DNA from 3 places in the Hathewaya limosa genome. Region 2 is predicted to be linked to each of the others. Evidence: riboswitches for the same ligand, from Rfam matches in the RefSeq annotation. Region 2 holds a riboswitch; each other region holds the start of a gene.
The links. A riboswitch is a leader RNA that binds a small molecule or an ion and turns the genes downstream of it on or off. The one in region 2 is predicted to bind thiamine pyrophosphate.

Region 1 (8,218 bases), on a different contig from region 2:
AAGTTGTTATCCATAAAATCCTCTAATTTCATTACTATAATTAATTTTATAAAAAAAATATACTTTATATTCATAAATTATACTTTTTATTTAAACTTATTAAGACTTTTTAATTTCTAACTATGTATTTTTATAAAACTTTTTTTAACAATAAAGATAAAAAAACTGCTAACAAAGATATCTTTGTTAGCAGCGCTATAATATTTTATTAATAATAACTTTTAAAAGTTATTATTAAAATTCTGTATCAACGTTCATTTGACATCTTTCTGGATTACAAAATTCTGTATTGTATTCAGAATGATGCATTTTTTTATAACCTTCAACTAGTATACTTAACTCTAATTTAAGAACTATTTTTTGAACTATACTACAATATACTTTTCTATAGTCATCACAACACTTATCATGACAATTATCACATTGAGGCATTTTATTTATAGTTAATTCGGAAATTTCAAATGAATTTAATTCACAATAAGGAATTTCATTAAATACCTTTTTCTCATAGCTTAACTTTTCACAAAGAGATGAACCCATAGTACCAGTATCACATCTATTATTTTTCATAGTATTATTTGCATATGGACATTCAGTTTTTATACATTTATTCATGTGCATTTTTCCATCTAAGTCAGAAGCATCGATACCCATACTGAATGGTGTTTTAACATCTATATCATTCCATATATTTCTATGAGCCATACAACAAGATTTTGAATATCCTTGTGAAGGTGTTACATAACTTATATTATTTATAATATAACCCTCTACAAATAATTGTCCTCCTATTAATTTTGCTTGTGTAACTACGACATCTCTTTTTATTCCTTTTATTTCAGTAAATCCACCAGGTATATTTACTTTATTGATAATTGCAGTATTAGTCTCTACATTACCTAAAACTTTAGATATTTTATATTTCCCTTTGCCATTATCCTTTACGCAATCACTAGTACTTAAAACCTTTGACTCTACATTTATTTCGCAATTATCATCATTAAATGATTGTACCATTGAACTATCGTTTTCGCTCATTTGTATATCACTCTTCCTTATCCGTTTTATTTAGAAATTAAAAATATGAAATTTGTATAGGTCATTATAGATCTATAATGACCTATACTTTAATGATATGAAATCTTTACAAGTTTTGTGCCTATAGAATTTCTTAATTTAATTGTAATATTTTTAATATAACTTTAAGAGTTTTTGTAAACTTATTTACACTATTTTAATTTTCATATGTGATATAATATTTTTTATTAACAATTAAATATTTTTTATTATGGACAACAAAAGGAAGGAGTTTCTTAAAAATGAAATTCAACAAATTAATAAGCAAATTTTTAGTTATCGTACTTTCTTTATCTTTTTTAACAGCCTTACCGGTAAAGGAAGCTTATGCAGATGCTTTTAAAGTTGTTACAATAGGAGCTGATTTAAGTAAAGAACAAAAGGAAGAAATGCTTAAATACTTTGGTGTTACCAAAAATGATGCTAATATTTTAGAAGTTACAAATACAGAAGAACAAAAATATTTAAAAGGTGTTGCATCTCAAAAAGAATTAGGTACAAAATCTATATCTTGTTCTTATGTAGACCCAACTAATAAAAATGGATTAACTATATCTACTCATAATCTTTATTGGGTTACTGAAAACATGATAAAGAATGCGTTGATTACTGCTGGTATACAAAATGCTAATGTTAAAGCTGCTGCACCTTTTAATGTATCAGGTACTGCCGCTCTTACAGGAATATTAAAAGGTTTTGAAAACAGTAAGGGTGGAGAAAAACTTGATGAGAATAAAAAGAAAGTTGCTAACGAAGAATTAGTAACTACAGGTAAATTAGGTGAAAAAATTGGACAAGATCAAGCAGCTGGTTTAATAAACGAAGTAAAAAAAGATGTAATTAAAGAAAAACCTAAAACTGAAAAAGAAATAGAAAAAATAGTAGTAAATGTAACAAACAATGTTGGACAAAGTTTAAGTCAAGAAGATATTAATAGTATTACTAAATTAATGGGAAAAATTAATAAATTAGATTTAAATTTTTCTCAATTAAAAGATCAACTAAATGATGTCTCAAATAAATTAAAAGATACTTTTACAAGTGAAGAAGCAAAAGGTTTTTGGGCAAAAATAAAACAATTTTTCGTGGATATTTGGAATGCAATAAAAAATCTTTTTAGTAGTTCAGATGATACTAAAAAAGATAGCGATTCTCCTAAAACAGAAGATGGAAATAAATCACCTTCTGCCAATAATTTAAGTACTCCACAATCAAATAAAGAAAAACAATCTAGTACTTCTACTTCAACATCTTCACAAGATAATTCAAATAATACTAGTACTGCTCAATAAAAAAATATCTCTAGGAAATGTCATTATTTCCTAGAGATATTTTTTATTTAAGTAATTTATAAAATTTTATTTATTTTATTTCATTAATTTCTCCAAAGGTATATTAAAAATTTTTCTCCATGATAAAATAATTATTAAAATTAATACTGCTCCATATATATACACACCTATGGGCCAAAAAAATATAAATACAGCATGAACTCCTCCAAAAATACCTGTTAATATGCTTCCTAATAAATAAGGCGCCACATCTCCTTCTGCCTTAATACTTTTATCACTTTCGGAAAAAGGCAACGCCTTATCCATTAGATAAAAGGAGAAAAGATTTAATATAATAATTACTAAGAACACTATTATTAATTGAGGAATAACCTTTATCCCAAAAATAAATACCCACAAAATACTAAGTAAAATAAATATAGGAAATATAAACTTATAAAATATAGCTTTGAAACAACCTTTGAAGATATTTGAAATTTCATCTACTGGAGAAGTTATATAAACCCATGAACCTTGAAATTTTTGCGAATATTTTATGTTTGTAGCAACTGTACATAACAACATTACAGCAAAATAAATCAATAAATAAGTCTTTGAATTATTCATAGATGTTTTCCATTGTGCAAAGCCTTTAACCATATTCTCATGACTTGCTGGAAAGATCATTATTAATGGAAAAGCTAAAGCTAAACCCAGACTAGGATATATTCTAAATTTAATTTCTCTTTCACTACTAAATAAATTATAAGAAAAATTAAAAAATATTCTCTCCTGTCTATTTCTACATATTATTCTACTTATTCTAAATGAAAATTTCTCTTTTTCTTTTTTACTTTTGCATGTATTATTGTTTAATTTTTCTAGATATTCTTCAAACTTAGGTGTCAGTTGCCAATATATAATAATTGAAACTATAGGTATAATTATTGCCAATAATGTATGTGCTATTAAATATCCTTTAATTTCTCCTGATTCAATCATTGTAAGCGGTGATGCAAACCACATTGGAATTACAAAGTAATGCCATAACTTACTTGTAAAATTAACTTGTATATCTACAACATCAAAAATTCTACCTGCCAATTGACTAAAAAGTGTTATAAATATACTTAAAATAATTTGTACAAAGTTTATCATGTCTTTTAGTTTCTCTCCATCAAAAAACTTTAAAACTAAGAAATAAACAAAAGTAGTTATTATTATCATAAATATATCTATACATATTATCTCTAGTAAAAATACTAAGGTAAAAAACACACCATATCTTAATGAAACTAATATAGAAACTCCTGTAAGAGATAATGTTAAACTAAACATATATATAAGTATATGAGTTAATTTAGCTGCATTTAATGTCCTAGAATCTACACCTCTAGTTCCTATTAAGATTTTATCACGAACATCTAAAAGAACTGTTGAAAAATCCGACATAAATATTGTTAGAACAAAAAACATAAGCATAAAAAAATAAACAGTCATCTGCCATAATATATTAATTTTAAATCCTATAAATAAGGCTAAGATAATCCCCATAAAACCATTTAGAACTATAGAAGATTCCATTTTACTTTCTTCTTTATCACTATTTTTTTGCCTATTAAAAACTGTTGGAACCTTTCTTCTGTCCATAGTTAATTTAATTTTTACAATAGACCTCATAATATCATAATCTACACCAAACTTAGTATAAACACTTTTAAACTTGTCTATAAACTTTAAACTCTTAAATTCCTTCATATCTAATTCACTCCTTGTATAATAGAAGTAAATTGTTCTGCTATCTCTTTATGTTCAGTAAAACCTGTAAATTCATTAAATATACTTTCTAATGATCCTTCATGAGATTTTTCCTTAAGTTCTTCAAAAGTTCCATCTGCTGCTATTACACCATTATTTAAAAGTAATATCCTACTGCTTATTTTCTCAACCACATCCATTATATGTGATGAATAAAATATTGTTTTCCCCTGTGCTGCTAAATTAGCTAATATCTCTTTTATTATCATTACACTATTTGCATCCAATCCACTTAAAGGTTCATCTAAAAATAATATATCTGGATCATGTATTAGACTTGCTATTAGTAATATTTTTTGTCTCATACCTTTAGAGTATGTTAAAATTCTAGAATTAAAAGCATTATCCATTCCTAATATTTTCATAAGTTGTCTACTTTTATATAATGCTGTATTATATTCTATACCATATAACTCTCCTACAAATGTAAGATATTCTTTACCAGTTAAGCTGTCATATAACTCTGAGAGTTCAGGTACATATCCTATATGTTTTTTATATTCTCCATTTCCTTTTAAAATATCTTCACCAAAAATTTCAACACTTCCTTTATAATCTCTTAAAAGTCCTAACATTATTTTAACTGTTGTACTTTTTCCTGCCCCATTAGGACCAATATATCCTATAATTTCCCCTTTATGAATATCTAGATTGATTCCTTTTAATACTTGTTTCGTACCAAAAATCATATAAAGATCTCGAATCTTTATTATTACATCCTCTTCCATCATATATTTGTTCCCCCATTATTATTCTGTTAATTTTTTATGAATATTTTAACATTATATATTATTTCTGTCTACATTACTTTACATATAAGTTATTGAAATAATATTGGCCATAAAATAAAAAATATATAGTAAGAATAAGAAAATTAACTTCTTACTCTTTCTATATATTTATAACTTTATGTACATCATAACAAATAAACTTTATACAATTATTTATTTTATAAACTTTTTTATAGGTATTATTGCTATAAGTATTGTAGTTAATACTGCCTCTACTCCTGCACTAGATCCGTTATATATGATAGAGTATAACCAAACATTCATTCCTTTTGGAGCATATTGCCCGAAAAATAATACTCCAGATATTACAGAGGACAAAAGACTTAATCCTGTAGCAAATAAACTTCCTAATATAATGTTATACTTTTTGTCTTTTCCAAAAGTTCCTGCTACCCCTAATGCCATTGTTCCTAAAATATAATCCAACAAAAATTGTAATGGATGTACTATAACTGCTCCATTTAACAACTTAAGTAATCCAAAAATTAAACCACCTGTAACTCCTGGTATATTTCCATATAATATTGAAAGAATCATTACAGGAAGCATAGAAAACAACGTTATTCCCCCGCCCTGAGGATATCTTATAAAGTGAATTAAATATAATACAAAAGATAGAGAACTAATTACCCCTATTTTTACTATCATATTAGTTGTAAATTTATATTTTATTAAATTTATTATATAAATTCCTAATAATCCTATAGATATTATCAAACCAATAATATTAATCATCTTTTGTTCTCCCTAATTACTCTAAATGTCTTATTTATTATAAGCCATATCCCAAAATTGTTTTTCATATTTACTAGATGTTATAAAAATATTTAATAATTCTTTTTTTTCATCTTCAGTTATATCAGTGCAAATTTTATCTACATAATCTAACCATTCATTTGTGAAATCAGTAAACTCTTTTGATGCATATGAATCTATCCAAGGTTTATAAAAATTATTATCTAATTTTTCTTTATAAATTTTTTGAATATATTTTCCTATATAATTATAACTCCATGTACAAGGCAATGTAGCAATAGCGCATTTTCTTATATTTCCCTCTAATGATTTGGATAACATATAGCTTGTATAACTAGTATTAACTATGTTTGATTCCATCTTCTCAACTTGCCATGGTTCAAATCCAAAATTCTTTAAGTATTTAATATGCACTTCTGTCTCATCATTCATAGTTCCCTTTATGGAATTATAAAAAAATTTCATTTCTTCCATAGTTGAAGCCTTTATAATTCCGACACAAAATGATTTAGAGTATTCTTTAAGATATAAATAATCTTGAATAAGATAGTATTGAAACTTTTCTCTTGGTAAACACCCTTCTGCTAACTCTTTTATAAAGGGATGATTTAAATACTCCTCCCATATTTTTTCTGATTTTTGAAACAAATACTGTGTAAATTTCATAATTACTTCACCTTTCTTTAATATCTGCTCCAACAATGAAAAAACTTATTTTAAAAAAATCTTAAAATAAAAAAGTTATGTCCATTTAGGAACATAACTTTTAATTACACATAAAAATACTAATAAAAATAAATTATATGAATATACAATTTCTCTTAGTATTATATTAATAAGCTTTCCTACGCTGGTATTATCCAAATCAGGTTAAAAGGGTTAATAGTTTTACTATCTCTCAGCCTAATGAAAATCGGCACCCCTAGCTAGATATTTATTTATGTAGTTATTATAAAAGATTTAAAACATAAAATCTATATATTTTTTTACCTTTTAAATCTTTTAATAAATTTTCTTTTTATTTGACTTATTTTAATATATAGGTTATAATTAGTTCATAAGTTAGTTGGAACTATAAAGTTAATAATGACGCGGGATGGAGCAGTTGGTAGCTCGTCGGGCTCATAACCCGAAGGTCGTAGGTTCAAGTCCTGTTCCCGCAACCAAAAACCATACTATTAAAGTATGGTTTTTTTATTTTGAATCCATATTAAATTTCCTTGAGTTTAAAATAAACTTAATTGTTCTTCTTTTTTATGTTCTAAAGATGATATAGTTATTCCAATTCTATTTCATTTAACATCTCATTCCCATATTCCTGTATTTCTCTACTTTTACATATGTATTTTAATAATGTTTTACTTTTAGTATGAGTTTCAAAAGAAGTGGTTTTTAATTTTATAGTTATAGTTTTTCCTTGCATATTTTCCTTTTCCAATGTATTTTCTATAAACTCAGCAAAATTTTCTATATACCATTTTAATTGTTGTTTATTTTTTGTATCTTTTTTTAAAGTTATTTCCCTTCCTATAGATTTTCTCTCTCTAAAAGTATTTACCTTTCTATTATCTATTCCACGTATTCTATCATATATCTCCAATCCAGATTTTCCAAAGTAATTAATAATAAAATCTTTTGATAATGCATATAACTCTTCAATATTAAAAACACCTATATTATTAAGTTTTTTAACAGATTTTTTTCCAAGTCCATGAACCTTATTTATTGAAAGTGGAAAAAGTACTTTGGGTACCATTTCCTTCGTTATTACTTTAATACCATTTGGTTTATTCCAATCTGATGCAAGTTTTGCTAAAAATTTATTATAAGATATACCAATGGATAGTGTAAGTCCTAATTCTTTTAAAACATTTTCTTTTATAAGAAGGGCTATTTTAATGGGATCTTTATTTAAATGAGTTATATCCAAATAAGCTTCATCTATACTTACAGGTTCTACATAAGGAGTTACGGAATAAAATATATCAAATATTTTAGATGAAATTTCTTTATATCTATACATTCTAACAGGCAAAAAAATTGCCTTGGAGCATTTTGCTTTAGCTATATAGACAGGCATAGCACTCCTTATTCCATAAGCCCTTGCCTCATAAGAACAAGTTGCAACTACTCCTCTTTCACTAATTCCACCTACAATAACAGGCTTTCCTTTTAATTTGGGATTATCTTTTATTTCTACAGAAGCAAAAAATGCATCCATATCTACATGAAGTATTTTTCTTTCCATACCTTTGGCAATCCTTTCTCTTAAATACTCTTTAAATATTATTATATTCTCTATTTTAAAAAATGCTAAATATTTTTAATATCAGTATGAGTATTAAAAATATTTAGCATTACAATTATTAAAGGAGGTCTTTTGGCTTCCTTTAATTCATATCGAAATAATTATTTTTTAATTTTACTTGACTTGAATCACTATATAGAGTATTATAAATATATAAGTTGTTTGAAATTAATAATTTTAATAATGACGCGGGATGG
Region 2 (8,218 bases):
AAGAAATGGTAAATGGACAATGTTAAAAGATTATAGTGAAAAGGATACAATTACATGGATGTCACCAAATGAAGGAAAAGACTATTTGTTAGGAGTACATGTAAAAGATAAATACAGTATAAAAAGGTTAGATACTTTTAAGTATGTACCAATTACTATTTTAGGTGGAATTAATACTAAAAAGGCAAAAATAGTTTTAGATGCTGGTCATGGAAATAAAAATATTACTTACGGTGTTATTGATTCTGGATGCATAGGAGTAGGTGGCGTAAGAGAATGCGATTTAACTCAAATGTTAACAATGAAGGTAGGACAATATTTAAAAGAACGTAATTTCGATGTTATTTATACACGAGATTATCTAAAAGGTTATAAAGAGGTTAAAAATGATTTACAACAAAGATGTGATATTGCTAATTATAATAAAGCAGATTTATTTGTAAGTTTTCATTTTGATTCAATTGGTAACCCTAAAGTTGAAGGAGTTAGTACACATTATAGTAGTTATAGGCCTAACTTAGATAATTCAGGATTACAAACTATAAATGATATAATATATGATAAAACACCTTGTATTCAGGCTATAAAAAGTAAAGAATTATCTGATATAATATGTAAAAGATTATCAGAATTGGGGTTTAAAAATAGAGGATCTAAAGATCATAATCTATATTTAACTAGAAATAGTAATATGATCTCTTTACTTATAGAATGTGGATTTATTACAAATCCATCAGAGGTTAAAAAGGTGGAAAATCCAATAATACAAACTAAAATGGCCGAAAAAATTGGAGAGGCTATAAGTGATTTTTTAAAGTAAAATAAGGATTTGATTTAAGCGTAAAGTAGTATTATAATTAAATAAAGTCAAAATTGGGGGAGCCTTGGCTTCCCTTATTTGTTTAATTGGAGGGCTATATGAAAATAACCTTATTTGAAATATTTGGAATAAAAATACGTAGTTACGGGCTAATGATAGCTATAGGAATAAGTGTGGCATTACTATTATTAGATAAACAAAGTAAAAAAATGGGATATAATGAAGATGATATATGGGGATTATTTTTATGGTCTATATTAAGTGGAGTTTTAGGTGGTAAAATTTTATGGATTATTACTGAATTTAAAACTGTTATGGAAAATCCTAAAGTTTTACTTAATATAGGATATGGTTTTGTTGTTTATGGAGCCATAGGTGGTGGAGCGCTTGCAATTTGTATATATTGTTTAAGAAAAAAATGGAATGTGTTAAAGGTATTTGATATGGTTGCACCATTAGTAGCCATTGCACAAGGATTTGGAAGAATAGGGTGTTTACTTGCGGGATGTTGTTATGGGGCGCCTACACATTCACATTTAGGAATAGTTTTCCCAGAGGGATCCATGGCACCTTCTGGAATAAGGCTGCATCCAACTCAAATTTATTCATCTATATTTGATTTTATTCTAGGAATATTATTGTTTTGGTATTTTAATAAAAAACCCAAAGAAGGAAAAGTATTCGGGGCATATATGATTTTATACAGTATAGGAAGGTTTTTAGTTGAGTTTTTAAGAAATGATCCTAGAGGAAATGTAGGGAATTTTTCTACATCACAATTTATTGCTATATTTACATTGATTTTGGGTATATGTATGTTTAATATACATAAGTTTAAAAAAGTAAAAAATAATTAGCGAGGTAGCATAGGTGTATAAAAAAATATGTAGCTTATTTTTGATTTTGATTATAAGTTTTAGTTTTATAGGATGTAATAAAATAGAAAATTTAAAAGTTAAGTTAGGACTTAAAAATAAGGATTTTGAATTTATGAAATCTGATACGATTAAGGAAGTAGTAATTCAAAGTAATAGAGATAAAGGGTTTAGATTTGTAGTAACCAATGAAGAGGTTATAAAAGAAGCGTACAGTATTTTGACATCAGGGAAAAAAGTGGAAGTTAAATCTAAATTAGATCCAGATTATATATTTGAAGTTCATGAACGTGGAGGAAAAGTACGCAAATTTTATTATATAGCAGGATTAGATAAACAAGATGGGGGAAATTTATATAGTGAAGATGGGAAGAATATATATGTTGTTTCTTCTAGATTAGATAATGATATATTAGGTGACTTTGAGAATATTAGAAAACCAAGAAAGTTTAAAGATGTATATTATGAATCTATTTCACAATGCATAAAAAGGTTTTTTAAAGATAGTAAGGATACAAAGTTAATAGACAAAGAATTTGCTATCAGTATAAAAGATGATTTTGATGTACAAAAATTTTTACTATCCTTGGACATTGAGGAATTTAAGAGTGACTTAGCTGAGGACTATCCTAATGTTAAGATAAAGGATGATACCTTAAAATCTGATTTTACAATTGATGTACAAACTGAAGGATATAAAAGTATAGTATATAAATCAATTATTAGTTTTATAGATAATAAAACTAATAAGAAAAAATCCTATTATATATGGTCTACTTATGAAAATAAGAATTGGACAATAAAAATTGAAGAAAAGAAACCACAAGGGTTTTAATAAAACAACTTAGGAGGGGATATGTAATGAGCAGTTGTGAAGGTTGCAAAAATAAAGATAATTGTTCAAAGGCAAGTGAAAATAAAGGCTGTAATTTTATAATGCCTAAATTTGGAAAAATTAAAAATGTTATAGGGATAATCAGTGGGAAAGGCGGAGTTGGTAAATCTACAGTTACAGGTATATTAGCTACTAAGCTTAAAAATGAAGGATATAGTGTAGGGGTTTTGGATGCAGATATTACAGGACCATCTATGCCAAGATTTTTTGGTATTAACAATAAAAGGTCTTCTATTGAAGCAACAGGAGAAGAAAATTCTTTTAAGTTTATTCCAGTAGAAACTGAAGGAGGAATCAAGGTTAATTCCTTAAATCTTCTTACAGAGAATGAAGGAGATCCTGTTATTTGGAGAGGCCCTGTTATAAATGGAGTTTTAAATCAAATGTTTACGGACACAGTTTGGGGTGAATTAGATTATCTTTTAATTGATATGCCACCTGGTACAGGAGATGTAGCATTAACAGTAATGCAAAGTTTACCTTTGAATGGTGTTATTGTTGTTTCAACGCCTCAAGATATGGTATCAATGATTGTAACTAAAGTTATTAGAATGGCAAAGAAATTAGATATTAATGTATTTGGTGTTGTAGAAAATATGAGTTATGTTAAATGTAAATGTGGTGAGAAAATTAAAGTATTTTCTAATAAATCAGCGGAAGAAGGGGCTAAAGAATTGGGGCTACCATTGCTTGCTGAAATGCCTATAAATAAAGATTTAGTAGAGCATATGGAAAAAAGAACTATAGAGAAATTTATAAATGAAGAAGAAGATTATAATATGTTTCTTAAAAATTTTAAACTTCAATATTCAATGAATAAATAGTAAATTAGATTAAATATAAAAGGGGCTGTCGCACTAAAAAATAGTGCGACAGCCCCTTTTATATTTAAATTCTAGCTTTATTTTTATTTACTGAATTAAAATTACTAATTAAATTTTTAATTGGTAATAGATTAATTATAATGCAGGAAATAATAAATTCTATGCTTAAAAATGAAATGTTATAAACTAATGAATAAATATATGGATTTTGTCCCTTAGCGTATTCAGAGAAGAAAATTATACCGGATAAGAAATGACATAATAATCTACCTAAAATAGCTATTAATATACCTAAGCTTATTTTTATATGAGATTGTATGGGAGTATCTTTACTATAATTAGGTTTAATAAATCCGCCTATACCAATCATCATAAAGGCTAGTGGATAGTCTAATAATAATTGAATAGGATGTACAACATATCCTCCTAAAAATAAATTTAGTATACCTAAAATAAAACCTCCTAACATTCCAATTTCAGGTCCATAGATAAAAGACAATAAAAGAATTGGAATTAAACTACCAGGTGTAACACTTCCACCTTGGGGCATTTTAAATAATCTAAATTGACCTAGCACTGTAGCTATAGCAATGGTAAGTCCAATAGTTACTATTGAAGAGGTAGTTAATTTTACTTTTTTTATTCTAATAAATAAAAGTAAAAGAACTAGAACAATTAAAACAGATAATATGTTTGGAACGGAAAATAGTTCTTTTGGCATATAAAAAACCTCCTTAAAATAATGTGCAGGAGGTATAAGAAATACTCATATAATATACATATAAGATATTATGCTTTCCTACGCTGGGATTAACCAGATCAGGTTCGAGGGTATTTCTCAGTCTAATTGACACCCCTAGCACAAAAAATTTAATTTTAAAAGTGCTTATTAAATACTGCATGTATATTATAGTTTATATTGTAATAATTTACAACGTATATATAATTATTTTAGTTTTAAAATTCTCATAGAATTTAGTATAGCTAATAGAGCTACACCTACATCTGCAAAAACTGCTTCCCACATATTAGCAAGACCCAATGCTGCTAATATAAGAACTAAAAGTTTTATTCCAAGAGCTAAAATTATATTTTGTGTAACAATTTTACGGGTGAATTTAGATATTTTAAGAGCATCAAATATTCTTGAAGGCTCATCATTCATTATAACCATATCAGCGGCTTCTATTGCCGCATCAGAACCAAGACCACCCATTGCTATACCAATGTCAGCTCTGGCCAAAACAGGTGCATCATTTATTCCATCTCCAACAAAGGCCACTTTAGATTTACCTTTTTTACCTTGTAAAATTTCTTCAAATATTTTTACCTTTTCTTGTGGTAACAGTTCCGCATAAAATGTATCTAATTTTAATTCCTTTGCTACTTTTTCAGCTGTAATTTTATTATCACCAGTTAACATAATTGTATTATTTATTCCACTAGATTTTAATTGATTAATAGCTTCTACAGAATCTTGTTTAATTTTGTCAGAAATAACAATACTACCTATAAATTGATTATTTACTGCAATATATACTACAGTTCCTGTACTTTCGCATTTTTTAAAAGTAATTTCAAATTTATCCATTAATTTAGAGTTTCCTACTAAAATTGTGTTTTTCTCGAAATCTACTTTTGTGCCATGTCCAGCTATTTCTTCATAATTTTTTAGCATGTTTTTATCTATTGGTTTGTTATATGCAGAAATTATAGACTTAGCTATAGGATGAGAGGAATAACTTTCACAAATTGCTGCATATCTTAATAATTCTTCTTCCGAAGCTGAATTTGTAGTATTTAATTCTGTAACTTCAAAAATACCTTTAGTTAGTGTACCAGTTTTGTCAAATACAATAGTATCTACAGAGTTTAGAGCTTCTAAATAATTACTTCCTTTTATTAAGACACCTTTTTTAGATGCAGCACCGATTCCACCAAAGAAACCAAGTGGTATAGAAATTACTAATGCACAAGGACAAGAGACTACAAGGAATATAAGAGATCTTCTAACCCAGTCTGATAGAACTGAATCTTTTATAAACATTGGAGGTATAAATGTAAGTGCAATAGCGCAAATAACTACTAAAGGAGTATATACCTTTGCAAATTTAGTAATAAATTTTTCAGCTTCGGCTTTTTTTGAGCCTGCATTTTGAACTAAATCCAAAATTTTAGAAACTGTAGATTGTGAAAATGATTTTGTAACCTTTACATAAAGCATTCCATTTTGGTTTATAAATCCACTTAACACTTCATCTTTAACTTTTATATTTCTTGGTAAAGATTCTCCTGTTAAGGCAGAAGTATCAACAGAGGATTCACCTTCGATTACTATACCATCAAGTGGTACTTTTTCAAAAGGTTTAACAAGTATAATATCATTTATAGAAACATCGTCAGGAGATACTTCTTCTATAGAGTCACCAACTTTTAAGTTAGCCTTATCAGGTTTTATATCCATTAAGTCAGCAATTGATTTTCTTGAACGATTAACGGCTATATTTTGGAAAGTTTCGCCAACTTCGTAAAATAGCATAACAGCCACAGCTTCAGGAAATTCCTTAATAGCGAAAGCACCTAAAGTTGCTATAACCATTAAAAAGTTTTCATCAAAAATTTCCCCAGTTTTAAAGTTCTTTAAAGCTTTAATTAAGACTTTTCCACCTATACTTAAATAACTTATTATAAAAAGAGTTAATTCTGTATAAAAGGTAAATTTACCTATAAGAGCAACTAAAAATAATATAGTACCAATACCAATTCTAATAAAATCTTTTTTGTTTATTAAAGATAATGGAGATTCTTGTTCAGTATTTGATTTATTTGATGAGTTATTTGATTTCTTAAATTTTACAACTACATCAGGTTCAGTTTTATTAACAATGTTTTTAACTTCAGTAAAAATATCATTTTTAGAAGTCTTATTATTTATCTCAAGAGTTAAAATTGAAGTGGAAAAATTAAAAATAGCTTTATGAACATTAGGAAGTTCATTAACCTTATTTTCAATCTTAGCAGCACAATTGGCACAATGAAGTCCTTCTAAGATAAGTTCTACTGTAGCAGTAGAGCTACATGGTTTATTCTTTGACATAATTTCTACATCAGGTTCTAATTTATGAATTATAGATTTAATTTCTGCATACGTTTCTTCTTTTATAGATTCATCCTTTAGTATATAAGAAAGTGTTAAAGTTGAAAAATTCAAAGTACATTCTTGGATATTGGCTAAACTTTTTATTTTAGATTCAATTTTAGCTGCACAGTTTGGACAATCCAAACCTTTTAATATTAGAATATTTTCTTTATTCATTATATCACCTCATAATTAACTAAATTTCATTTATATGATCTAAGGCCATATGAAATATTTGTTTTATGTGATCATCATCAAGAGAATAATAAACCGATTTTCCTTCTTTTCTGTATTTAACAAGTCTGGATTGTTTTAAAACTCTTAATTGATGAGAAATAGCAGACTGATTCATTTGAAGTAAAGCTGCTATATCACAAACACACATTTCAGATTTAAATAGTGCAAAAATTATTTTTATTCTTGTAGAGTCAGAAAAGACTTTAAATAAATCTGAAACATCTTGTAGAGTATCTTCATCTAACATTTCAGTATTAACTTTATTTATTATATCTTGATGAAGAGTTTTACATTCACAAAAATCTATATTTGAGTTAGAGGTATTACTTTTTTTCATTAAGTCATCTCCTTTATAAGTATAATATAAACATATGATCATATATTCATATGTTTATATTATACTATCATTATATGGAATTAAAATCAATATGCGTACACAAAAAATAAAAAATAATTAAAAAATTTTTTAAAGATTTTTTTGAATTTTAGGTAAAAAAAGTGAAAGTAGGCTAAATGCCTATGTATGCATAATTTACCATAATAAAATACATTACATGAATAAAAACAGAATAAAACAAGAGAAAATTTATTAAAATTAAACGTAGTGTAGGATTTAAAGATTAAATTAAAATTGATTATAAGAGATTAAAATAGTATAATAATCCGAGTATGGCAAACAATATATTGTATAAGGAGGCTAAAAAATATGCTATATGTTGTAAAGCGTGATGGACGAAGAGTTCGATTTGATTCCTCCAAAGTCTTTAAGGCAATCAAAGGTGCAGCGGATGAAATTGGGTACATAATCGGTGAAGAGGAAATAAATAAACTGAAGGAGAGAGCTTTAAAGAAGTTAGAAGCTTTAGAGAGAGAAGAATTAAGTGTTGAAGATATTCAAAATGAAGTTGAAGACATGCTTTTAAGTAATGGACATAGAGAAATAGGAGTAGCATACTCTAATTATAGAAGAGAAAGAAATAGAATAAGAGAAATAAAATCTGATCTTATGAAAGCAATTGATAAGATTGGGGTAGAAACAGATAGAGATAACGCTAATGTTGGAAATAATTTTAGTTCTAAGCTTCTTAGAATAGCTTCCGAGTCTAATAAGTGGCATAACTTAGCTATGATGCCTAAAAAAATGGCTAAATTGCATGAAAACGGAGATTTATATTATCATGATTTAGATTCGTATAATCTTACAGTTAACTGTCTACACATTCCGACTAAAGAAATTTTGGAAAGAGGGTTTAATACTGGCTATGGAACGATTAATAGACCGAAGAGAATAGAGTCAGCAGCTGAACTTTCATGTATTCTTTTACAGTCTACCCAAAATGATATGTTTGGTGGACAGTCCCATCCAGATTTCGATAATGATATGGCAGTATTTGTAGATCCTACTAGACAAGAAATAAAAAAAGAACT
Region 3 (8,218 bases), on a different contig from region 2:
TATTACGGAAACATTTTTTATGGAGGCAAGAACATTTGATAAAGAAATAAGCATAGAAGATATATTACAGGCTATGCGAAATGTATGGAGTATGTGTCTAATTCAACTTTTGTTAGAAGAAGAAATAGAGTTTACCCCATCTATATTTGCATATAGTATGTTATATCCTTATACAGATAATTATTTAGATGATTTAAATATTTCTGGAACCGAAAAGAATAAATTCAATTGTGATTTAAAAAAGCGTTTAAAAGGTGAATTACACATTGAAACAAATAAAAACAATGATAAAATCTTTAAGCTTATAGAAATGATAGAAGGACAATTTGAAAGGGATAAATATTTACAGGTTTTTGAAAGTCTTGTAGATATACAGGAGGCACAAGAAAGAAGTTTAATCCAACATAAGAAAAATATTAAATTAAATGAAAAAGAACTTTTAGATATTTCAGTTGAAAAGGGCGGATTTTCTGTATTAGCTTCGGGATATCTGATTAAAGGACTTCTAACAGAAAAACAAATCTTCTTTTTATACGGATATGGATTTTTACTGCAACTTTGTGATGATTTGCAAGATGTTAAAGTAGATATAAAAAATAATCATAATACCCTTATATCAAGGGTAGGTGAAAGATGGAATCTAGATAGTGTAACTAATAATTTGTTTAATTTTAATAATTTTATATCGAGCTTATTAAATGAATTTGACTTAAGTGGTATGGAATGGATAGAGGATTTTGTAGAGAAAAAGATGTTAAATTTGCTTTTTTTCTGTGTATGTAAAAATAAAAAATTCTATAGTAAAAAATATTTTAAATGTATGGAAGAGTATTTTCCATATAGAAGTAAATATATAATAAAATTAAATAAAAAAGTTAATAAAAAATATAAGAGATTAATAAAAAAGGTTGGACGTGAAAAAATTAATGAGGCTATTATTTGTGCTTTAAGTTAATATATATTTATATACAAAATAGCTTACAACAGTATACATAAAAAATAAAACATATTATTTTAAAATATACACGATATATATAGGGAGATGATATTTATGGAAAAGTTGTATGGTATAATTGGAGAAAAATTAGGACATACATATTCTCCAGAAATTCACAAAAAAATTTTGGAAGCAATTAATATTAAAGGGCAGTTTGGGGTTTTTCAAGTTAGGAAAGATCTTTTAATAGATGTTGTACCTGGATTAAAAGCATTAGGTTATAATGGGGTTACTGTTACGATTCCATATAAAGTGGATATAATGAAATATTTAGATGAGATAAGTATAGAAGCAAAAAATATTGGCGCTATAAATGTAGTTGATATAAAAAAAGGAAAAGCCATAGGGTATAATACGGATTATTATGGTTTTGGTATGACTTTAAAACATTTTGACATAGATATTCAGGGTGAAGAAGCAGTAATTTTAGGTACAGGGGGAGCATCTAGGGCTGTGGTGCAATATCTTGTGGATAATGGGATTAAAAATATTATTTTTGTAAGTAGAAATATTGAGGAAGCAAGAAAAAAATATCCTAAATATGAGATTATAAGTTATAAGGAGTTAGATACAATAAAAGAGAGTAAACTTGTAGTAAATTGTACTCCAGTTGGTATGTATCCTAAAAATGAGTTTACACCAATGGATAAGAAATATTTAAAAAAATTCAAAGCTGTTGTAGATATAATTTATAATCCATTAGAAACATTATTTTTAAAGGAAGCTAAGGAACAAGGTTTAAAAAGTGTAAATGGTATGTATATGTTGGTAGCTCAAGCTGTTAGAGCACAAGAAATTTGGAATGATATTGAAATTCCTTATGAGGTTGTAGATAAGATCTATGAATATATGATACAAAAATAAGTAATGGAGTAAAGTGTGAATATGAATATTGTTTTAATTGGTATGCCAGGGTGTGGAAAAAGCACCTTGGGTTCTTTTTTATCTAGAAGATTAAATTTAAGATTTATTGATTTAGATGAATATATAGAAAATAAACAAGAAAAAACTATAAAAGAAATCTTTAATAATGGAGAAGAGTATTTTAGAGATATAGAAACTGATGTGGTGAAAGAAGTAAGTATATTTAATTCTACTATAATTTCAACAGGTGGAGGAGTTGTAAAAAGATATGAGAATATACTACAACTTAAAAAAAATTCTATAATCATTTTTATAAATAGGCCTATAGAAGAAATTTTAAAGGATATAGATTGTGAAAGTCGTCCACTTTTAAAAAAAGGAAAAGAAAAATTATATAGGCTATATGAAGAAAGGTTACCATTGTATAAAAAGTATTGTGATGTAGAGATATTAAATGATAAACATATAGATTTAGTTTTAGGAGATATTATTAAATTACTTAAAAGAAAGGAAATAATTTAGAATGAGAATCTTAGTTATTAATGGACCAAATTTAAATTTTTTAGGTATTAGAGAAAAGGGGGTTTATGGCAAGGAAACTTATGAAGAATTATGCAATTTTATAGAAAACGAAGCTAAAAATCTTGGAATTGATATTGATATACGTCAAAGTAATATAGAGGGAGAGATTATAAATTTTATACAAGAAGCTTATGAAAATATTGATGGAATCATTATAAATCCAGGTGCATATACTCATTATAGTATAGCTATATTTGATGCATTAAAGTCTGTAAATATTGATACTATAGAAGTTCATTTAAGTAATATATATAAACGTGAAGAATTTAGACATAAATCAGTAACAGCTCCTGCTTGTGTTGGACAAATTTCAGGATTAGGTTTTTTAGGATATAAGTTAGCAATGGAAGCACTATATTATAGAAAAAATAAATAGATTTAATATAAATTATAAATAATAAATATTAGATTATACCACTGTTAAAGTTTAAAATAAAATTATAAAAGCTTTAGGAGGGGATTTTATGCATAAAGATCAATTAATAAACTTAGAACCTTCAGTTAGAGAACAAGTTATGAGAGAGGAACTTGGAGAAGAAAAGTGTAAGATTTTAGATAAGTATGGATTGCACCCTAATGAGAGAATATATTGGGAAAAAGTACAAGAAAAATATCCTACACAAGAATATTTTAGTCATAAATTTGCAGTAAAAAGTTCAGTACTAGGTATGATTTTTCATATATATAGATTATGTTTTGCTAAGACTAAATATTTTGAAAATAATTGGGATAAGTTTATTCCGTGTGTTTATACCCTTCGAGAAGGATTTATAGAAACAGAACTGTACAATATGGAATTTATTAAACATAAAAAAACAGGATTAATTATAGATCTAAGAGAACTATCTAAAATTCATTGGATTCAAGATTTTAAAGACTTATGCTTATATATAGAAAATAAAGAAAAAGAGTTAGAAAGAAAAATTGGATAGTATATAAAAATAAAAGATATAGATAACTTTTAATTAGAAATATATATAGTTATAAAAATGCAAATTCATATAAGGTGGATTTGCATTTTTATATTATTGAGTTAAATATTAAAAAATGTGGTCATTATTCATTTATAGAAAAAACTGAAGAGATTTTAGAAAGTATAGATAAATTTTTATTAAAACATTAAGTTATTATATAAATCATAGTAATTAATGATAACTTTTATTAAGATAATTAGTTGAATCTCTAAATGGGTTGTGATAATATGGAAGCAAAGTTAAATAAAACAGGGGTGCTAGAATATGGCTAGCTGAGATAAAGATCCTTAAAATCTTTGACTCTTTGACCTGATCTGGATAATGCCAGCGTAGGAAACATATTTATAAATTAATTTGTTTTTGTTACAAATTATATTTGTTTATGATAATGCAAATCCGAAACTGGATTTGCATTTTTGATTTTAAATTAAAAAATAAAAAGTTAGAGTAACAATATATTTACAATTAGGAGGAAATGATATGAAAAATGTTTTAACTATTGCAGGATCAGATAGCTGTGGGGGAGCAGGTATTCAAGCGGATTTAAAAACTTTTTCAGCGCATGGAGTTTATGGTATGTCTGTCATTACAGCTGTTACTGCGCAAAACACTATGGGAGTTCTAGCAGTTCAAGACATAGAAAGAGATATCATTGAAAAACAAATAAGCTGCATATATGAAGATATAGAAGTGAGTGCAGTAAAAATTGGTATGGTATCTAAGATAGAAACTATAGAAGCAATTGCAGAAGGTCTTTTAAAGTATAGAGCAAAAAACATTGTTGTAGATCCTGTAATGATTTCTAAAAGTGGATATGACTTATTAAAACCGGAATCAAAAGACACATTAATTAAAAAATTACTTCCTATAGCTACAATTGTTACACCTAATTTACCAGAAGCAGAAGTTATCTTAGAGAGAAAAATAACAACATTGGATGAAATGATTGAAGCAGCTAAAGAAATACATAGTAAAGGACCTAAAACTGTTTTAGTTAAAGGTGGTCATTTAGAAAATGATGCTACTGATGTTTTATATGATGGAAAAGAAATTTATTTATTAAAGGGTACAAGAATAGATACTAAAAATACACATGGAACAGGATGTACATTATCTTCAGCTATAGCTTCAAATTTGGCAAATGGTTATGATGTAAAAGAAGCAGTACAAAAAGCTAAGGAGTATATAACAATGGCTATTGAACATTCCTTTGCAATAGGACATGGAGTCGGTCCTACAAATCATTTTTATAAGTTATATAAAAGTTCAGGATTAATAGATTAATAAAATAAATTTTCGGTGTAAGGAGGGGAAATTTAAATGATAGAGGAGAATAGGGAAGTAAATGGAAGTATACTACAATCTTGTTGTGATACACTTACTGCTTTAAGAGAAAAAAAACCACTAATTCATCATATAACTAATTATGTTACAGTGAATGATTGTGCAAATATTACTTTAGCCATAGGGGCATCTCCTGTAATGGCAGATGATATAAATGAAGTTGAAGAAATGACATCAATAGCGGGAGCTTTAGTTATAAATATAGGTACATTAAATACAAGAACTGTTGATTCTATGATTAAAGCGGGAAAAAAAGCAAATGAACTTAATATACCAGTAATCCTAGATCCAGTAGGAGTAGGGGCTACAAAATATAGATTAGAAGTTGCAAAGAAACTTTTAGAAAATGTTAAGTTTACTGTGGTTAGAGGCAATATGTCAGAAATTAAAATATTATCGGGAATAAAATCAGGGATAAAAGGTGTTGATTCAACGGAGAGTTTAGACGGTAAAGAGAAAATAGCTAAAAATTTGGCTTTAAAATTAAAATCAGTTGTAGCAATAACAGGAGCCATAGATTGTATTTCTGATGGAAAAAGAATTGTTTCTATAGAAAATGGACATTCTATGTTATCTAATGTTACAGGGACAGGATGTATGAGTACTTCTTTAATAGCTTCGTATACTTCTATTTTCAAAGATGGTTTTATAGGTGCAATAGGTGGGTTAGTATCAATGGGTATAGCTGGAGAAAAAAGTTTTGAAAGTTTAGTAGATGGAGACGGAATAGGAACTTTTAGAATAAGAATTTTCGATAATATATATAATTTAACAGAGAGTGAACTTTTAAATAAAGCAAAGATATATTAAGAAGAAGGTGAGTATATGAAAAAATCTAATATAGATTATACTTTATATTTAGTAACGGATAGAGAAATTTTGGGAAATAGAAACTTAGAAGATGCTGTAGAAGAAGCTATTTTAGGTGGAGTTACCTTGGTTCAATTAAGGGAAAAAAATTGTTCAAGTTTAGAGTTTTATAATACTGCTAAAAATATAAAAGAAATTACACGTAAATATAATATACCTTTAATTATAAATGATCGATTAGACATAGCACAAGCAATAGACGCAGATGGAGTTCATATTGGACAAGAAGATATGCCAGTTGATCTTGCAAGGAAAATTTTGGGGCAACATAAGGTTATCGGAGTTTCAGCTCAAACATTGGAACAGGCACTTATAGCAGAAGAAGAAGGTGCAGATTATCTAGGTGTAGGAGCAATTTTTAATACTACTACTAAAAGAGATGCTATCCAAGATATGGGATTAAAAATATTGAAAGATATAAAAGTAAAAGTTAATATACCTATAGTTGGAATAGGTGGTATAGATCATAGTAATGCAAAAAGCGTAATCCAGACCGGTGCAGATGGAGTTGCTGTGGTTTCGTGTATTTTAAAAGAGACAGATATAAGAAATTCAAGTAAAAGATTATATGATATAGTTAAAAAATAAATATAATAATACTTTTTAAAAGTCCAAAAGTAACTTATATAAAATTACTTTTGGATTTTTTTATATATAAAAGATAATTTATTTCACTTAAAAAGTTACATATACTTTGAATTTATAAATTATGTAAGAAGAACTAAAGATAATTAAATATTTAGCCGAGAATCATAGAATAATCATTAGTTTTACAAATAAAATTTATAAGATAAGTAATATATAAAATCTTTTTTTAGAACTTGATAATACACTATGATAAAGTATAAAAAGATTTAAATGTTTTAAAAAGTTTATAATAATAAAATTTTTAAATAAAGTTATAGTATATAAAAGGCAATAATTTAAATATAAAGGTTATTTTAAGATTATATAGATTCTTATTTTTAAATCTAAAATATTATTATGTAGTTATATATTATAAAATACATATTTCACAAAAAATATTACAAAATTACTGAACCATTGAGATTAAATTTTTTATTAAAAGTTTAAAAAATTTGAAATTGTTATTGGATTATATGAGTTTTATACTTTAAATAAATTATAGAATTGGTATAATAAGTATAGAAATTTATTTTAGACTTCACTAGAATAAACAAAGGAGTTGTAAAAGCATGGATTTAAATAATAATGAGAACTTAACGATGGAAGAGGCTATGTTAGATATAGATAAGTCTATGAAAAAGATTAAGACAGGTGATATTGTAAAAGGAAAAGTAGTTTCTGTTTTAGAAAATGAAGTTATAGTAAACATAGGATATATGGCAGATGGAATAATTCCGGTTGAAGAGTTATCATTTGAAGATGTTGTACCAAGTGATGTAGTTAAAGAGACAGAAGAAATTTTTGTTTATATATTAAAGAGAGATGATGGAGAAGGAAATGTTCTTTTATCTAAAAAAAGAGCCGATGAAATTAAGCTTTGGAATTCTTTGACTGAACTTTATAACAGAAAAGAAAATGTAATATTTAAAGTTAAAGAGGTAGTAAAGGGAGGATTAAGAGGTTGTGTTAACGGACTAAAAGCTTTTATGCCGGCATCCCTAGTGTCAGCTGAATATACAGATGATTTAAATGTATACTTAGAAAAAGAATTAGAATGTAGAATAGATGAAATTAGTAAAAAAAATCAGAACATTGTTGTATCTAGGAAGGTTATAGAACTAGAAGAATTAAACAAAAAGAAAGAAATACTTTGGAATTCTATTAAAAAAGGGCAAAAAGTAAAAGGTGTTGTAACTAAAATAATGAATTTTGGTGCTTTTGTTGATTTAGGTGGAATAGAAGGTTTAATACATTTATCTGAATTAGCATGGAGAAAAGTTAAGAATGCTTCAGAAGTTGTTTCTATACGTCAACCGGTTAACGTATATGTATTAGATGTAGATAAAGATAAGAAAAGAATTGCTTTGAGTTTAAAACAATTAGGAGAAAATCCTTGGGACAATATTGAGGGAAGACTTATAGAAGGAAGTGTAGTAGAGGGTGTTATTACAAGACTTTTAGATTTTGGAGCATTTGTAGAGATAGAAGAAGGAATAGAAGGACTTGTACATGTAACTGAAATTTCTGATGAAAATATAGTTAAACCATCTAATATGCTTACAATTGGAGAAAGAGTTAAAGTTAAGATATTGTCCATAGATAAAGAAAATCATAGGTTGTCTTTAAGTATAAAGGAAGCTAAAGAAAAAGTAGTTGAAGATTTTTCAAGTTATGTGGATGATGAAGAAAATACAAATTCTTTAGGAGATTTATTTAAAGATAAACTAAAAAATTTAAATTTAAAATAATTTATATTATTGAATTTTATACAATAAGAATGAATTTTAACATTTAAATGTAGTAAGAAAGAGTATCTTAATTTTCCTAAAAATAAAGATACTCTTTTATTGTATTCTTATGCCATACAATACATAAAATGTAATAAATCTACGAAAATAAAAAGTAAGAACAAAAATAAAATTAAATAAATTTAAAATTTAATGAAATTATCCTTAAATAT

Region 1: another riboswitch for thiamine pyrophosphate. It lies ahead of tenA (thiaminase II); the one in region 2 lies ahead of thiT (energy-coupled thiamine transporter ThiT).
Region 3: another riboswitch for thiamine pyrophosphate. It lies ahead of thiD (bifunctional hydroxymethylpyrimidine kinase/phosphomethylpyrimidine kinase); the one in region 2 lies ahead of thiT (energy-coupled thiamine transporter ThiT).

What each region holds. Positions count from the first base shown of each region.
Region 1 is NZ_JAUSWN010000019.1:49,600-57,817, forward strand. It holds gene QOZ93_RS10895 (hypothetical protein) at 1-14, opposite strand, end outside; gene QOZ93_RS10900 (hypothetical protein) at 235-1,038, opposite strand; gene QOZ93_RS10905 (DUF1002 domain-containing protein) at 1,320-2,369, shown strand; gene QOZ93_RS10910 (ABC transporter permease) at 2,445-4,106, opposite strand; gene QOZ93_RS10915 (ABC transporter ATP-binding protein) at 4,109-4,894, opposite strand; gene thiT (energy-coupled thiamine transporter ThiT) at 5,111-5,692, opposite strand; gene tenA (thiaminase II) at 5,723-6,379, opposite strand; TPP riboswitch at 6,539-6,647, opposite strand; tRNA gene QOZ93_RS10930 (tRNA-Met) at 6,804-6,879, shown strand; gene QOZ93_RS10935 (DNA polymerase IV) at 6,990-7,961, opposite strand; tRNA gene QOZ93_RS10940 (tRNA-Met) at 8,209-8,218, shown strand, end outside.
Region 2 is NZ_JAUSWN010000001.1:37,616-45,833, forward strand. It holds gene QOZ93_RS00140 (N-acetylmuramoyl-L-alanine amidase) at 1-820, shown strand, start outside; gene QOZ93_RS00145 (prolipoprotein diacylglyceryl transferase) at 919-1,677, shown strand; gene QOZ93_RS00150 (YhfM domain-containing protein) at 1,691-2,530, shown strand; gene QOZ93_RS00155 (Mrp/NBP35 family ATP-binding protein) at 2,557-3,414, shown strand; gene thiT (energy-coupled thiamine transporter ThiT) at 3,479-4,135, opposite strand; TPP riboswitch at 4,194-4,282, opposite strand; gene QOZ93_RS00165 (heavy metal translocating P-type ATPase) at 4,361-6,730, opposite strand; gene QOZ93_RS00170 (ArsR/SmtB family transcription factor) at 6,750-7,127, opposite strand; gene nrdD (anaerobic ribonucleoside-triphosphate reductase) at 7,497-8,218, shown strand, end outside.
Region 3 is NZ_JAUSWN010000020.1:4,447-12,664, reverse strand. It holds gene QOZ93_RS11000 (hypothetical protein) at 1-955, shown strand, start outside; gene aroE (shikimate dehydrogenase) at 1,052-1,861, shown strand; gene QOZ93_RS10990 (shikimate kinase) at 1,883-2,383, shown strand; gene aroQ (type II 3-dehydroquinate dehydratase) at 2,385-2,819, shown strand; gene QOZ93_RS10980 (hypothetical protein) at 2,908-3,375, shown strand; TPP riboswitch at 3,658-3,772, shown strand; gene thiD (bifunctional hydroxymethylpyrimidine kinase/phosphomethylpyrimidine kinase) at 3,898-4,701, shown strand; gene thiM (hydroxyethylthiazole kinase) at 4,738-5,571, shown strand; gene thiE (thiamine phosphate synthase) at 5,587-6,219, shown strand; gene rpsA (30S ribosomal protein S1) at 6,828-8,006, shown strand.